DNA from 3 places in the Nocardioides eburneiflavus genome. Region 3 is predicted to be linked to each of the others. Evidence: riboswitches for the same ligand, from Rfam matches in the RefSeq annotation. Region 3 holds a riboswitch; each other region holds the start of a gene.
The links. Region 3 has a riboswitch for cyclic di-AMP ahead of EXE59_RS00035 (C40 family peptidase). Riboswitches for the same ligand answer to the same signal wherever they lie in the genome.
Positions count from the first base shown of each region.

Region 1: another riboswitch for cyclic di-AMP. It lies ahead of EXE59_RS21165 (C40 family peptidase); the one in region 3 lies ahead of EXE59_RS00035 (C40 family peptidase).
Region 2: another riboswitch for cyclic di-AMP. It lies ahead of EXE59_RS23250 (C40 family peptidase); the one in region 3 lies ahead of EXE59_RS00035 (C40 family peptidase).

Region 1 is NZ_SRRO01000001.1:4,500,942-4,506,025, reverse strand. Features, by position in the region: gene EXE59_RS25020 (NYN domain-containing protein) at 1-833, shown strand, start outside; gene EXE59_RS21170 (hypothetical protein) at 763-2,103, opposite strand; cyclic di-AMP (ydaO/yuaA leader) riboswitch at 2,387-2,515, shown strand; gene EXE59_RS21165 (C40 family peptidase) at 2,616-3,536, shown strand; gene EXE59_RS21160 (M1 family metallopeptidase) at 3,595-4,791, shown strand; gene EXE59_RS21155 (Flp family type IVb pilin) at 4,871-5,029, opposite strand.
Region 2 is NZ_SRRO01000001.1:4,935,526-4,940,609, forward strand. Features, by position in the region: gene EXE59_RS23240 (TetR/AcrR family transcriptional regulator) at 1-238, shown strand, start outside; gene EXE59_RS23245 (DUF3048 domain-containing protein) at 222-1,244, opposite strand; gene EXE59_RS23250 (C40 family peptidase) at 1,372-1,929, opposite strand; cyclic di-AMP (ydaO/yuaA leader) riboswitch at 1,932-2,094, opposite strand; gene fabG (3-oxoacyl-ACP reductase FabG) at 2,242-3,009, opposite strand; gene EXE59_RS23260 (phosphatase PAP2 family protein) at 3,139-4,203, shown strand; gene EXE59_RS23265 (HIT family protein) at 4,200-4,649, opposite strand; gene EXE59_RS23270 (PH domain-containing protein) at 4,675-5,046, opposite strand.
Region 3 is NZ_SRRO01000001.1:4,168-9,251, forward strand. Features, by position in the region: gene EXE59_RS00020 (IS110 family RNA-guided transposase) at 1-94, opposite strand, end outside; gene EXE59_RS00025 (TetR/AcrR family transcriptional regulator) at 230-886, shown strand; gene EXE59_RS00030 (DUF3048 domain-containing protein) at 870-1,892, opposite strand; gene EXE59_RS00035 (C40 family peptidase) at 2,020-2,577, opposite strand; cyclic di-AMP (ydaO/yuaA leader) riboswitch at 2,580-2,742, opposite strand; gene fabG (3-oxoacyl-ACP reductase FabG) at 2,890-3,657, opposite strand; gene EXE59_RS24280 (phosphatase PAP2 family protein) at 3,787-4,851, shown strand; partial or broken gene EXE59_RS24960 (HIT family protein) at 5,042-5,084, opposite strand, start outside.

The sequences.
Region 1 (5,084 bases), 4.5 Mb from region 3:
CGCCCGGCGACGCCGTCGAGGCCGACCTGGCCGGTATCGACGCGGCGCCCACGTCCAGCGCTCCGGCCACCCCGCTCCTCCTCGAGCAGACGCTCGCGATGCCGCGATCGCGCCTGGTCGTCGACGGCTACAACGTGACCAAGCAGGCGTGGCCCACCGCCAGCCTCGAGGCCCAGCGGAGCCGGCTGGTCTCGGCGCTCGGCCCGTTGGTGGCTCGCTCCGGTGCGGAGACGACGGTCGTCTTCGACGCGGCCGAGTCCTCCGTGCGCACGGCGATGCCGGCACCGCGCGGCGTGCGGGTGGTGTTCAGTCCCGAGGGCGTGATCGCGGACGACGTGATCCGCCAGCTCGTCGCGGCGGAGCCGCGGGGAGGGTGGTCGTGGTGGTCAGCGACGACCGGGCCGTGGCGCGCGACGCGGCGCGGGCCGGGGCACGGTCGGTGCCGACCGCGGCGCTGCTCGGCGTCATCGGCGCGTAGCCCGACACGCCGGCGCGCGACACGCCGAGGGGGCGCTGTCGGTGGGCCCTGCCACCGTTCAGGACATGACGACACGGATCGACTGCGACACCTGCGTGGTGCGCGGGCTGCACTGCCACGACTGCGTGGTGACGGTGCTCCTCGGCCCACCGCCCGAGCTGACCATCGACGACGACGAGCTGGCCGCGCTGGACGCGCTGGCCACTGGTGGCCTCGTGCCGCCGCTGAGGATGGTGGAACCCGTGGCGGGGCCGGTGATCGAGTCGGCGTGAGTGCTGCCTTCTTCAGTAGGCGGGGAACCAGGCTGACTGGCAGCGTGGCGGATCCTGGCTGTCGACCGAGCGGAAGGTCATGAACTTCCTGACCAGCAACGGCAGACGCACAGCGTCGTCGCCGTCGAGCGTTCGCTCGCCACTCGCGTCCGCGACGACGACCGTCACGCCGGGCTGCCGGGCGAGGTAGTCCTGGAGGTTGCGCTCGGGGACGAGGTAACCACTCTGCGCATACACGTCGAGCTCATCGGCTTCTGACTCGACGACCCGCAGCAGGTCGTCCTGGACGTTCCTCAGGTGAAGCGTCCTCGGGACCACCAGGTGATTGGTCTCGCCGGAAACCGTGACGAGGTTCGCGTACATGTTGAAGCCGAGCGCGGTCTTGAGCTCGAGGTAGGGCGTCAGCCCGTTCGCGACGACCAGTAGGACGACGATCCATGCGCTTGCACTCGGAAGGCGCATGGGCACGGGGGCCGGACCGACTCCCTCGCGCGCCACCCGCCAGATGATCCATGCGCCCACCGGCACCCAGGCGCCGAAACCGATCAGCTTGATGGTCGCGATGGTGGTGGGTGCAGGCGGTAGGAGCGATGCCGCCACCAGGATCGTTGCAACCGTGGTGACGACGACCTGGACCCGCGGCGACTGCTGGATGGTGCTCTCCAGCCGCTCGAGCGTGGCCTCCGGGAGGAACAGGCACAGCAGCACCACCAGTGCGGCCGTGAAGTCGTAGAAGTGCTGGGCGAAGTCCAGCGAGATGACGGTGTGGAACACCAGCGCGAGGAGCACTCCGGCGCGCCGGGTGCGGCTGGAGGCGAGGAGGATCGGGACCGAGAGCTCGGTCAGGACCGGGACCGCGATCGCTGCCGTGCCGAGAACGCCGGACCTGTCGAAGGTCGGGAGGCCGAAGGAGGCCAGCGACTGGTGGGCATAGAAGATCCCGCACGAGACCTCAGGGTCGAGAAAACCCGAGTTCAGCTTCGCGAACGCCGCGAAGCAGTAGAACCCGAGCAGTATCCAGCGTCCGGTCACCGAGAGCCACGCCCAGGGGTCGCGGGTGGCGAGTGACAGCAGCGTGGCCGCGGCGACGAACCCGACCAGCAGCCAGTGGTTGCCCGTCACGGGCAGCTCGAGCCAGAGCGAGGCGAGTGCCAGCACCGCAGTCGTCGCCAGCGCCAGCCGGCTCGGACGCACGAGGAGCACGATGGCGGCGGCCCCGAGTGTCGCGGACACCGCAACCAGTGCTGGCGACCCGCCGAAGTGGTCGCTCCGCCATCCCGCCGGATTGCCCACCAGGTGCGCCACCGCGGCGAGGCCGAAGGTCCTGGCGAACCAACGCATCGAGGGGGCCATCTGGATCGTGCCCTCCGGGGTGGGTGGCTCGGGGCGAGTTCGTGGCCCGGCAACGGTCGGTAGTGGGGAACCGTATCGCTGCTGTCGCCGGCCCGCAGGCGTTTGTCGGCCATCCGTCGTCCCGGGCGACGGAGGAGCAGGACGTGTCCCGCTCCGCTCACGGCGGCGTGGCGAAGATTGGCGAGGCGGCGGTGGGCGGTCTAAGGTGTGGGCTGACGTCCGTGGCAGTGGGTCACCCGGCCCGCGCGGGCGTCGCGCCGAGTCGTGGACCACGTCCCCTGCACCACCCGTGGTCCGCGAGCCGGGGAACCACTCTTCCCCCTGGGGTGAATCCCCTGTGAGACGCACTGCGCGAGCGGTGCGTGGAGCAGGGGTAGGCCGGTCGTGCCGAACCCGTCAGCTCACCTGGTAGGCGTACGACACCCCGAGGAGTTCCCCCGCTCGTGGCTCACACCCGCAAGCGAGCTGGCGCGACCGTACTTGGTCTCTCCGCGATCGCTGCCATTGCCTTCGTGCCCGCGACCCCTGCGCAGGCCGACCCCGACATCAAGGACGTCAAGGCCCGTGTCGACCGCCTCTACCACGAGGCGGAGGCCGCCCAGGAGCGACTGCACGACGCCAAGCTCGACCTCGCCGACCTCCGTCGCGACCTCAGCGGCCTGAAGGCCGACCAGGCACGTCAGGACGAGCGCCTCGACGCCGTCCGCGAGCAGGTCTCCGACGCCGTCGTCCGCCAGCTCGAGGGCGAGGGCATCTCGACCGTCGGCCAGATCGTCGTCTCCGATGACCCGGGCTCGTTCCTGGACTCCCTGTCGACCATGTCGTCCTTCAACGACCTGCAGTCCTCCCTGCTCTCCGACTACGACACCGAGCTCGAGGCACTCGAGATCCGGCGCGAGGCCACCGACGACCGCACCCGGGAGATCGCCCAGCTCACCGAGCAGCTGAGCGCCGAGAAGGACACGGTCGACGACAAGCTCGCCGAGGCCAAGGACCTGCTCGCCGACCTCGAGGCCGAGGAGCGCGAGCGCCTGCTCGCCTCGCGCGGCAGCACGACGCGCCTGCCCAGCTCCGTGCCCGCCACCGGCCGGGCCGCTGCCGCGGTGCAGTACGCCATGGCCCAGGTCGGCGACGCCTACGTCTACGGCGCGATGGGCGAGAACGCCTTCGACTGCAGTGGACTCACCATGCGCGCCTGGGCCCAGGCCGGCGTGTCCCTGCCCCACTCCTCGAGCGCCCAGTTCGGCTCCGGTCCGCGCATCGCCGCGAGCGACCTGCAGCCGGGCGACCTGGTGTTCTACTACAGCCCGATCAGCCACGTCGGCATCTACATCGGCAACGGCATGATCGTCCACGCGGCCAACCCGGGCACCGGGGTCGCCGTGTCGGGCCTCTACTCGATGCCCTACGTCGGCGCGGTCCGCCCTGGCTGACCAGCAGACCTCGAAGGCCGGTCGTCCACTCCTGTGGGCGGCCGGCCTTTCGCTGTTCGTGGTCGTCGCGCTGGTCGTGGTCCTGACGCGCGACGGCTCGGAACCGGTCGAGCCGCCGCGCCCGGTCGAGGCGCCGCGGGCGAGCCCCGCCGAGGCAGCGGCGGCCCTGGCCTCGTTCGTCGCCGGGGTGGACGAACGCGACGGGGAGGCCCTCGCCGCCCTGGCGCCGGACGCACTGGCCGAGGTGCAGGAGCAGCTGTCCGGGATCGCCGCCAACGCGCAGTCGCTCGACCTGCGGGACGTCAGCGCCCGGTACGTCGACCAGGTCGGCACCGTGAGTGCCGACGGCGACTGGTCCGGCGTGGTCGAGATGACGTGGAGGTTCCGGGGCTTCGACGACGCCCCGGCGAGTGCGGACGTCGTCGTCCGGTTCGCCCACGGACAAGGCGACGAGCTGGCCATCTCCGGGTTCGGCGCGCCCTCCGCGGCGGAGGGCCGCGTGCCGCTCTGGCTGCGGGGAGAGCTGGCCGTCGCTCGTACGGAGGACCACCTCGTGCTCGTCGACGGCGAGCAGCGCGAGGCCGACGAGGTCGCGCAGCGGGTGGCCCGGGGGATCCCAGTCGTGCGGAAGGTCCTGCCGGAGTGGACCGGGCCGGTCGTCGTGGAGGTGCCCGCGAGCGCCGCCGACCTCGACGAGACCCTGGGCGTCGCACCGGGGACGTACGCCGGGATCGCTGCCGTCACGGCCGGCGTGGGCACTGACACGGGTGAAGACGCGCCGGTCCACGTGTTCGTGAACCCCGAGGTCACCGACGGCCTGCGCCGCGCCGGCGCCCAGGTCGTGACGAGCCACGAGCTGGTCCACGTCGCCACGGACGCGGTCCGCCGGCCGGTCGAGCCGTGGCTGCTCGAGGGCTTCGCCGACTACGTCGCGCTGCGTGACACGCGGCTGCCCGACCGGGTCACGCTGGGCCGGGCCATCGAGGCGGCGCGGCGCGACGGGGTGCCGGAGACGCTGCCCACGGCCGCGGACTTCGACACGCGGGCCCAGGACCTGCAGGCGCGGTACGAGGAGGCGTGGCTGGCGTGTCGGATCATCGCCGAGCGGCTGGGGGAGCGGGGCCTGGTGGAGGTGTACGAGGCCGTCACGCGAGGCGCGGTCCTCAACCGGGTGCTGGACCGGGCCGGACTGGCCCCGGACGACCTGACCGCCACGTGGCGAGCTGAGTTGCGCCGGATGGTGGCCCGGAGGTGAGGCACGACAAAGAAGGCGACCGGGGAATCCGGTCGCCTTCTGAGTGACAGCAAGGTTGTGGCGCAGCTCAGCGCGAGTGTCACCACGGCCAGCTGAGCGTGCCCTGGAAGATACCGAAGACAGCCTCGCCGAGCAGGGCTACCGAGCCCATGATGATGGCGGCGATCAGGGCGACCATCAAGCCGTACTCGACGGCGGTGGCGCCCTGCTCGTCCGTGACTTCTCTTTCGTGCTTCACGGCCTCACCTTTCTGCAAAACCGACTCAGGCCGGCGTTGCGGAGCAACGCCGGCC
Region 2 (5,084 bases), 4.9 Mb from region 3:
CCTGACCGACACCGAGTGGGACCTCGACGACGCCATGCTCGACACCTTCACCCGGATCTTCTTCGGCGCCATGTCGGCCGCGGGCGGGTCCGTCGCGGTCAGCGAGGACGCCGCCACCGCGGCCTTGCGGGTCGAGGCCGCGATCGGGTTCATCATGGCCGGCCTCCAGCGACTGCTGGAGGACGGCACCGAGCCGCCCGACCCCGTTCGTAGGTCCGGGGCTACTTCGCGAACGTGACGTTGCCGTTGACCGCTGGCACGAGCTCCATCCACACGTGCCCGGCCGGGACCGTGAGCTCGCCGTCCTTGGTCGACAGCTCGATCGCGCCCTTCAGGCCGTCCTTGCTCCACGTGCCGCGGATGACGCGACCGCCGTGGAAGAGCAGCGCCGCGCCCTTGCCCTCGAGCTTGGTCTCGGGCACCGGGTAGCCGGCGGGGTCGCGGTAGCCGGCGTCGCCGACCTTGACCCGCAGCACGAGGATCGAGTCGGCGGGGAACTGGTCGCCCTGGGCGGCGTAGGAGTCGGTGTTGACGTAGCCGCCCTTCTGGAACTGCCAGCTGGTGGAGTGCGCTCCGAAGTCGGCCGTGAGGGTGCGGGCCTTGCCGCCCCTGGGCAGGTCGGCCGGCGTGCCCCACGGCAGGTAGGGGGGCGGCTCGTCCTCGGCCTTGAGCCGCTTGGCGATGTCGCCGAGGCGGGCGAAGAGGTTGTAAGGGGCCGAGCGCGTGGTCTCGCGGTAGACCCCGGCGTCGCCCTCGGTGATCCACGGGATGCCGGCGCCGTTGATGCGGTTGATCGTGACCGGGGCGGCACCGCTCGTCACGACGGTCGCGCCGTCGGGGACGATGCCGATGTCGCTGGCGCGCATCGAGCGCACCGGGCCGATGCTGGCCGGGACCTTGGAGTAGTAGAAGGCCGCCAGGCGGGTGTAGCCGCCCTCGACGAGCTCCTCGACGACGAGGTCGGCAGTGCCGAGCCCGACCTGCGGGGCGCTGGAGGACGTGTTGTCGACCTTGGTGACGATCACCGGGTGCTTGGGCGCCTTGCTCGTGCGCTCGAGGCCGGTGAGGGGCCAGTAGGTCGGCTCCGGCGGCTCGGAGGTCTCCGAGGCGGTGGGCTCCGACGGCTCGTCACCGGCCGGCGTCGCCTCGTCGTCCCCGCCGCTGCAGCCGGCGAGCACCAGCGACGCCGCCACGAGGACGGCGGCGACTGCCTTGTACGACGGGAGGTGGGGGCGGTGACGCACGGGGGGCTCCGTTCGAGCGGGGGATCTCTGCCTTGCAGTGTGGGGGCGCGCCTCCTCCGATCGGAGAAGGCGCGCCACAGGGTAGATCAGCCGGGACTGCCTACCAATCCGAGCCTGTCACGGGGATTCAGGCGCGACGCAGGGTGCCGCCGAACCACTGCGAGGTCCATGGCACGGCGACCCGGACCCGGTCGCCGGAGCCCGGCGCGTGCAGCATGACGGCGTGCCCGCGCGACCAGCGCAGGAAGATCGCGGCGTGGTAGACGCCGCCGCTGCCGTGGAAGAACATCAGGTCGCCGGCGCGCATGTCCTTCTTCGCGACGCGGCGGGCGTGACCGGCCTGGGCGCTCGACGTACGGGGCACGTCGAACCCGGCACGGGAGTACGCGTAGCGGATCAGCCCGGAGCAGTCGAAGCGGTGCGGCCCGGCAGCGCCGTAGCCGTACGCGTCGCCGCGCTGCCGCATCGCGACGTCGCGGGCGCCGAGGACGCGCTGTGCGACGCGGCGCTTGGCGCTGAGCCGGGTCTTCTGGGAGGTCGTGGTGGTGACCTGGTCGGTGTCGCCGGCTGCGGTGTCGGCGTCGCCGGCGGCGGTGGCGGGCAGGGCCGTCAGCGTCGAGGCGGTGACGCCGAGACCGGCGAGGGCGAGCGCGCAGGCTCGCGCCGTACGAGTGGTCGCAGGCATGGAGTGTTCCTTTCCCACGCCTGCGGGGTGAGCTGTCGGGTTGGGACTGGAAGGTGTCCCGCCGCGCACTCCGAGACGGGCGCGGCTTCACCCCGAGCCGACATGTGTCGGCGTGGAACCTGTGGGTCCCCCACTCCTGCCCTCGTGACTCGGGGGTACGTCCCGGTCGGGCAGGACTCGGCGTAGCCCGGGACGGATCGGTCTCCCGATCGCGATCCAACGTGGCAGGGGCCTCGCCCGGATGCAAAGCCGGCCACGGTCCCGAGCGTGGGACCGTGGCCGGGATCACGCAGATCCACGCTCGTCAGGGGCTCAGCCGAGCTTGCGGCCTCCGTCGACGTACAACGTCTGCCCGGTGATGAACGACGCCTCGTCGCTGCACAGGAACGCCGCGGCCGCGGCGATGTCCTCGGGCTGGCCGACGCGGCGGACGGGGGTGGCCTCGGCGTTGAGACGCTGGAGCTCCTCGGGCTCGAGCTTGAGCCGGCGCGCGGTGGCGTCGGTCATCTCGGTGACGATGAAGCCGGGCGCGATGGCGTTGGCGGTGATGCCGAAGGGGCCGAGCTCGATGCCCAGGGTGCGGGTGAGGCCCTGGATGCCCATCTTGGCCGCGGAGTAGTTGGCCTGGCCGCGGTTGCCGAGGGCGGAGACGCTGGAGAGGTTGAGGATCTTGCCGTACTTCTGCTCCACGAAGCGCGACTGCGCGGCCTTGGTCATGTTGAAGACGCCCTTGAGGTGGACGCCCATGACCACGTCCCAGTCCTCCTCGGTCATCTTGAAGAGCAGGTTGTCGCGGGTGACGCCGGCGTTGTTGACCAGCACGTGGATACCGCCGAGCTCGTCGACGACGCGCTGGACGGCGGCCTCGGCGGCGGCGGAGTCCACGACGTCGCAGCCGACGCCGATGGCACGCGCCCCGTCGGTGAGCTCGAGGCGGGCGGCCGCCTCCTGCGCGGCGGCCTCGTCGAGGTCGAGGATCGCGACGGACGCGCCCTCGCTGGCCAGGCGCTGGGCGATGCCGAAGCCGATGCCTCGTGCTGCTCCGGTGATGACGGCGACGCGACGGTCGTAGCGACCCATGTGAACGGCTCCTCGGGCTGGGTGACTGGGGCTCGGGTGACGGGCTGTCCCGGGAGGATCTCATGAGAGTTGTGGAGATCCGGCACAGGGACGCGACGTACGGGCCGAGGTGTGACTAGCGTGGCGCGCATGGGTCGGGGGGACTTCCGAGGCGCAGCCGCAGTGGCGGCCGCGATGGCCGTGGCGACGCTGGTGGTCGCCGCGGCGTACGACCTGCCCGTGCGGGACCCCGACGGGGTCTCGGTCCCGACGTGGGTGCGGCTGCCGCTCATCGTGCTGGCCGCCGTGCTGCTGGACGTCGTCGCGCGGTGGGTGCTGGCGCTGCGGGGTCGCGAGGGTCCGGTCACCGTGTCGGACGCGAGGTCGGTGCTGCGGTCGGTGGTGGTCGCACGCTGGGACCTGGCCCAGGTCCGTTTCACCCTGAGCGGCCTGCTGGCGTGGTACGTCGCCTACGTCGCATTCCGCAACCTCAAGGGCTACCTGCCGTTCGTCAACGAGCGCCTGTGGGACACCGAGCTCGCGCGGCTGGACCGTGTCCTGTGGCTGGGCCACGACCCCGCCGCCGTGCTGCACGAGGTGCTGGGCACGGGCTGGGCGGCCTGGCTGATGTCGGGCGTCTACGTGCTGTGGATCGGACTCGTGCCGGCGGCCCTCGCCGTCGCGCTGGTGTGGACGCGGCGCTCGCTCGCCGGCGAGCTCTACGTCACCGCCATCTCCTTCAACTGGCTGCTCGGGGTGGCGGTCTACTACCTGGTGCCGTCGCTCGGCCCGGTCTACTCCCGTCCGCAGGGGTTCGCCGACCTCTCCCCCACCTTCAACACCCGGGTGCAGGAGTGGCTGCTGCAGGACCGCGTCGACGTCCTCGCCGGCGCGTGGGACACCAGGGCCGTCCAGACCGTGGCCGCCTTCGCCTCGCTGCACGTGGCCATCACGGTGACCACCTGCCTGGTCGCGGAGGTGCTGCGGCTGCCGTCGTGGGTGCGCGTCACGTGCTGGACCTTCGCCGTGCTCACGTCGGTGTCGACGGTCTACCTGGGTTGGCACTTCTTCGTCGACGTCCTGGGCGGAGCGGTCGTCGGGGACGTCGCGCTCGTGCTCGCCGCCACGGCGACCGGTCACCCCTTGCGGCGCGAGCGCGTACGCCCGCGTGACGTCGTCGCGGACGTGGACCGCGAGCAGGCCGGGCGGGCCTAGCTGAGGGGCCGGCCCTCGGGCCGGCCGTCGGGCCGGCCGTCGAGTGCCGCGCGGAGACGGGCGGCGTACGTCTCGGGCTCGCCTGCGGCGTACTTCGTGCGGGGCCAGAAGAAGCCGCGCAGGCCGTCGCCCTTGGTGCGCGGCACGACGTGCAGGTGCAGGTGCGGCACGGACTGGCTCACCGTGTTGTTGACGGCGACGAAGGAGCCCTGGGCGCCGAGCCCGTCCTTGACCGCGGTCGCGATGCGTTGGGCGGCGAAGAGGAACGGGTCGCGCAGCGCCGCGGGGAGGTCGGGCAGGGTCTCGACGTGGTCGCGCGGCACGAGCAGGACGTGGCCCTTGAAGACCGGGCGGGTGTCGAGGAAGGCGACCAGGTCGTCGGTCTCGAGGACGAGGTGGCCGGGCACGTCTCCGGCGACGATCTGGCAGAACACGCATCCGTCCACGGACGGATCGTCGCACGCGGGTCGATCAGGCGTTCAGGACCGCCCAGGCGATGAGCTTGTCGAGCCGGCGGATGTCGATCTTCTTGTCGAGCTTGATCTTGATGTGCCCCGCCCGTGTCCACATCTCGAGCTCGGCGTTGAAGTCGAGCAGCTTGCCGGCGTTCTCGGACGACCACATGTCGATGCGGCTGTAGGGAAGTGAGTAGACCTCCACCTTCTTGCCCGTGAGCCCTTGGGCGTCGCGCACGACCAGGCGCTTGGTGGTGAAGATCGCTGAGTCCCGGAAGGTCTTGTAGGCCGCGACGGCCTGCTCTCCGTCGACGAGGAGGTCGTTGACGTCGGCGGGGACGGGGATCTCCTGGAGGAGGGTCCATGACGTGATCGCTGCGGTTTCCATGCGCGAGAGCGTCGCAGACGACAGGGCCGGCGCGTCGC
Region 3 (5,084 bases):
TCTGGAACAGCTCGCCCGTGACGCCATCGATCGCCGCTGCTGCGACAGATCGGGCGTGCACGTCGAGCCCAACACTCGTACGCTCGGTAAACACCGGGGCCTCCCACAATTGTCGGATAGGCCGAGCAGGCAGCCCCTGCTCGGTAACCCACGAATCTTGTGAGTGAGGCCCCGGCCCGCAACCCCATCACGCCGAAGGGGTCACGTCATACCGTCTAGGCTGCGGGCCATGAGGACCCGGCGTCAGCGCTTCTCCGACTCGACCAAGCGCGCGCTCGTCGACGTCGCCGAACGGCTCTTCACCGAGCACGGCTACTCCGCCACGTCGCTGGACGCCATCGTGGCGGGCGCCGACGTCACCAAGGGCGCGCTCTACCACCACTTCAGCGGCAAGCAGGCGATCTTCGAGGCCGCCTTCGAGCGGGTGGAGTCGCGGGCGACGGCCGGCATCGCGCAGGCGACGGAGGGCCACCAGGACCCCTGGCTCAAGGCCCAGGCCGGCCTGCGTGCCTTCCTCGACGCGGTGCAGGAGCCGGGCTACCGCCAGATCGTGATCTCCGACGGCCCCTCGGTGCTCGGCCACGAGCGCTACCGCGAGCAGGAGGAGCGCTCGACGTACGCCATCGTCGACGAGATCGTGCGTGCGGTCCTGACCGACACCGAGTGGGACCTCGACGACGCCATGCTCGACACCTTCACCCGGATCTTCTTCGGCGCCATGTCGGCCGCGGGCGGGTCCGTCGCGGTCAGCGAGGACGCCGCCACCGCGGCCTTGCGGGTCGAGGCCGCGATCGGGTTCATCATGGCCGGCCTCCAGCGACTGCTGGAGGACGGCACCGAGCCGCCCGACCCCGTTCGTAGGTCCGGGGCTACTTCGCGAACGTGACGTTGCCGTTGACCGCTGGCACGAGCTCCATCCACACGTGCCCGGCCGGGACCGTGAGCTCGCCGTCCTTGGTCGACAGCTCGATCGCGCCCTTCAGGCCGTCCTTGCTCCACGTGCCGCGGATGACGCGACCGCCGTGGAAGAGCAGCGCCGCGCCCTTGCCCTCGAGCTTGGTCTCGGGCACCGGGTAGCCGGCGGGGTCGCGGTAGCCGGCGTCGCCGACCTTGACCCGCAGCACGAGGATCGAGTCGGCGGGGAACTGGTCGCCCTGGGCGGCGTAGGAGTCGGTGTTGACGTAGCCGCCCTTCTGGAACTGCCAGCTGGTGGAGTGCGCTCCGAAGTCGGCCGTGAGGGTGCGGGCCTTGCCGCCCCTGGGCAGGTCGGCCGGCGTGCCCCACGGCAGGTAGGGGGGCGGCTCGTCCTCGGCCTTGAGCCGCTTGGCGATGTCGCCGAGGCGGGCGAAGAGGTTGTAAGGGGCCGAGCGCGTGGTCTCGCGGTAGACCCCGGCGTCGCCCTCGGTGATCCACGGGATGCCGGCGCCGTTGATGCGGTTGATCGTGACCGGGGCGGCACCGCTCGTCACGACGGTCGCGCCGTCGGGGACGATGCCGATGTCGCTGGCGCGCATCGAGCGCACCGGGCCGATGCTGGCCGGGACCTTGGAGTAGTAGAAGGCCGCCAGGCGGGTGTAGCCGCCCTCGACGAGCTCCTCGACGACGAGGTCGGCAGTGCCGAGCCCGACCTGCGGGGCGCTGGAGGACGTGTTGTCGACCTTGGTGACGATCACCGGGTGCTTGGGCGCCTTGCTCGTGCGCTCGAGGCCGGTGAGGGGCCAGTAGGTCGGCTCCGGCGGCTCGGAGGTCTCCGAGGCGGTGGGCTCCGACGGCTCGTCACCGGCCGGCGTCGCCTCGTCGTCCCCGCCGCTGCAGCCGGCGAGCACCAGCGACGCCGCCACGAGGACGGCGGCGACTGCCTTGTACGACGGGAGGTGGGGGCGGTGACGCACGGGGGGCTCCGTTCGAGCGGGGGATCTCTGCCTTGCAGTGTGGGGGCGCGCCTCCTCCGATCGGAGAAGGCGCGCCACAGGGTAGATCAGCCGGGACTGCCTACCAATCCGAGCCTGTCACGGGGATTCAGGCGCGACGCAGGGTGCCGCCGAACCACTGCGAGGTCCATGGCACGGCGACCCGGACCCGGTCGCCGGAGCCCGGCGCGTGCAGCATGACGGCGTGCCCGCGCGACCAGCGCAGGAAGATCGCGGCGTGGTAGACGCCGCCGCTGCCGTGGAAGAACATCAGGTCGCCGGCGCGCATGTCCTTCTTCGCGACGCGGCGGGCGTGACCGGCCTGGGCGCTCGACGTACGGGGCACGTCGAACCCGGCACGGGAGTACGCGTAGCGGATCAGCCCGGAGCAGTCGAAGCGGTGCGGCCCGGCAGCGCCGTAGCCGTACGCGTCGCCGCGCTGCCGCATCGCGACGTCGCGGGCGCCGAGGACGCGCTGTGCGACGCGGCGCTTGGCGCTGAGCCGGGTCTTCTGGGAGGTCGTGGTGGTGACCTGGTCGGTGTCGCCGGCTGCGGTGTCGGCGTCGCCGGCGGCGGTGGCGGGCAGGGCCGTCAGCGTCGAGGCGGTGACGCCGAGACCGGCGAGGGCGAGCGCGCAGGCTCGCGCCGTACGAGTGGTCGCAGGCATGGAGTGTTCCTTTCCCACGCCTGCGGGGTGAGCTGTCGGGTTGGGACTGGAAGGTGTCCCGCCGCGCACTCCGAGACGGGCGCGGCTTCACCCCGAGCCGACATGTGTCGGCGTGGAACCTGTGGGTCCCCCACTCCTGCCCTCGTGACTCGGGGGTACGTCCCGGTCGGGCAGGACTCGGCGTAGCCCGGGACGGATCGGTCTCCCGATCGCGATCCAACGTGGCAGGGGCCTCGCCCGGATGCAAAGCCGGCCACGGTCCCGAGCGTGGGACCGTGGCCGGGATCACGCAGATCCACGCTCGTCAGGGGCTCAGCCGAGCTTGCGGCCTCCGTCGACGTACAACGTCTGCCCGGTGATGAACGACGCCTCGTCGCTGCACAGGAACGCCGCGGCCGCGGCGATGTCCTCGGGCTGGCCGACGCGGCGGACGGGGGTGGCCTCGGCGTTGAGACGCTGGAGCTCCTCGGGCTCGAGCTTGAGCCGGCGCGCGGTGGCGTCGGTCATCTCGGTGACGATGAAGCCGGGCGCGATGGCGTTGGCGGTGATGCCGAAGGGGCCGAGCTCGATGCCCAGGGTGCGGGTGAGGCCCTGGATGCCCATCTTGGCCGCGGAGTAGTTGGCCTGGCCGCGGTTGCCGAGGGCGGAGACGCTGGAGAGGTTGAGGATCTTGCCGTACTTCTGCTCCACGAAGCGCGACTGCGCGGCCTTGGTCATGTTGAAGACGCCCTTGAGGTGGACGCCCATGACCACGTCCCAGTCCTCCTCGGTCATCTTGAAGAGCAGGTTGTCGCGGGTGACGCCGGCGTTGTTGACCAGCACGTGGATACCGCCGAGCTCGTCGACGACGCGCTGGACGGCGGCCTCGGCGGCGGCGGAGTCCACGACGTCGCAGCCGACGCCGATGGCACGCGCCCCGTCGGTGAGCTCGAGGCGGGCGGCCGCCTCCTGCGCGGCGGCCTCGTCGAGGTCGAGGATCGCGACGGACGCGCCCTCGCTGGCCAGGCGCTGGGCGATGCCGAAGCCGATGCCTCGTGCTGCTCCGGTGATGACGGCGACGCGACGGTCGTAGCGACCCATGTGAACGGCTCCTCGGGCTGGGTGACTGGGGCTCGGGTGACGGGCTGTCCCGGGAGGATCTCATGAGAGTTGTGGAGATCCGGCACAGGGACGCGACGTACGGGCCGAGGTGTGACTAGCGTGGCGCGCATGGGTCGGGGGGACTTCCGAGGCGCAGCCGCAGTGGCGGCCGCGATGGCCGTGGCGACGCTGGTGGTCGCCGCGGCGTACGACCTGCCCGTGCGGGACCCCGACGGGGTCTCGGTCCCGACGTGGGTGCGGCTGCCGCTCATCGTGCTGGCCGCCGTGCTGCTGGACGTCGTCGCGCGGTGGGTGCTGGCGCTGCGGGGTCGCGAGGGTCCGGTCACCGTGTCGGACGCGAGGTCGGTGCTGCGGTCGGTGGTGGTCGCACGCTGGGACCTGGCCCAGGTCCGTTTCACCCTGAGCGGCCTGCTGGCGTGGTACGTCGCCTACGTCGCATTCCGCAACCTCAAGGGCTACCTGCCGTTCGTCAACGAGCGCCTGTGGGACACCGAGCTCGCGCGGCTGGACCGTGTCCTGTGGCTGGGCCACGACCCCGCCGCCGTGCTGCACGAGGTGCTGGGCACGGGCTGGGCGGCCTGGCTGATGTCGGGCGTCTACGTGCTGTGGATCGGACTCGTGCCGGCGGCCCTCGCCGTCGCGCTGGTGTGGACGCGGCGCTCGCTCGCCGGCGAGCTCTACGTCACCGCCATCTCCTTCAACTGGCTGCTCGGGGTGGCGGTCTACTACCTGGTGCCGTCGCTCGGCCCGGTCTACTCCCGTCCGCAGGGGTTCGCCGACCTCTCCCCCACCTTCAACACCCGGGTGCAGGAGTGGCTGCTGCAGGACCGCGTCGACGTCCTCGCCGGCGCGTGGGACACCAGGGCCGTCCAGACCGTGGCCGCCTTCGCCTCGCTGCACGTGGCCATCACGGTGACCACCTGCCTGGTCGCGGAGGTGCTGCGGCTGCCGTCGTGGGTGCGCGTCACGTGCTGGACCTTCGCCGTGCTCACGTCGGTGTCGACGGTCTACCTGGGTTGGCACTTCTTCGTCGACGTCCTGGGCGGAGCGGTCGTCGGGGACGTCGCGCTCGTGCTCGCCGCCACGGCGACCGGTCACCCCTTGCGGCGCGAGCGCGTACGCCCGCGTGACGTCGTCGCGGACGTGGACCGCGAGCAGGCCGGGCGGGCCTAGCTGAGGGCCGGCCCTCGGGCCGGCCGTCGGGCCGGCCGTCGAGTGCCGCGCGGAGACGGGCGGCGTACGTCTCGGGCTCGCCTGCGGCGTACTTCGTGCGGGGCCAGAAGAAGCCGCGCAGGCCGTCGCCCTTGGTGCGCGGCACGACGTGCAGGTGCAGGTGCGGCACGGACTGGCTCACCGTGTTGTTGACGGCGACGAAGGAGCCCTGGGCGCCGAGCCCGTCCTTGACC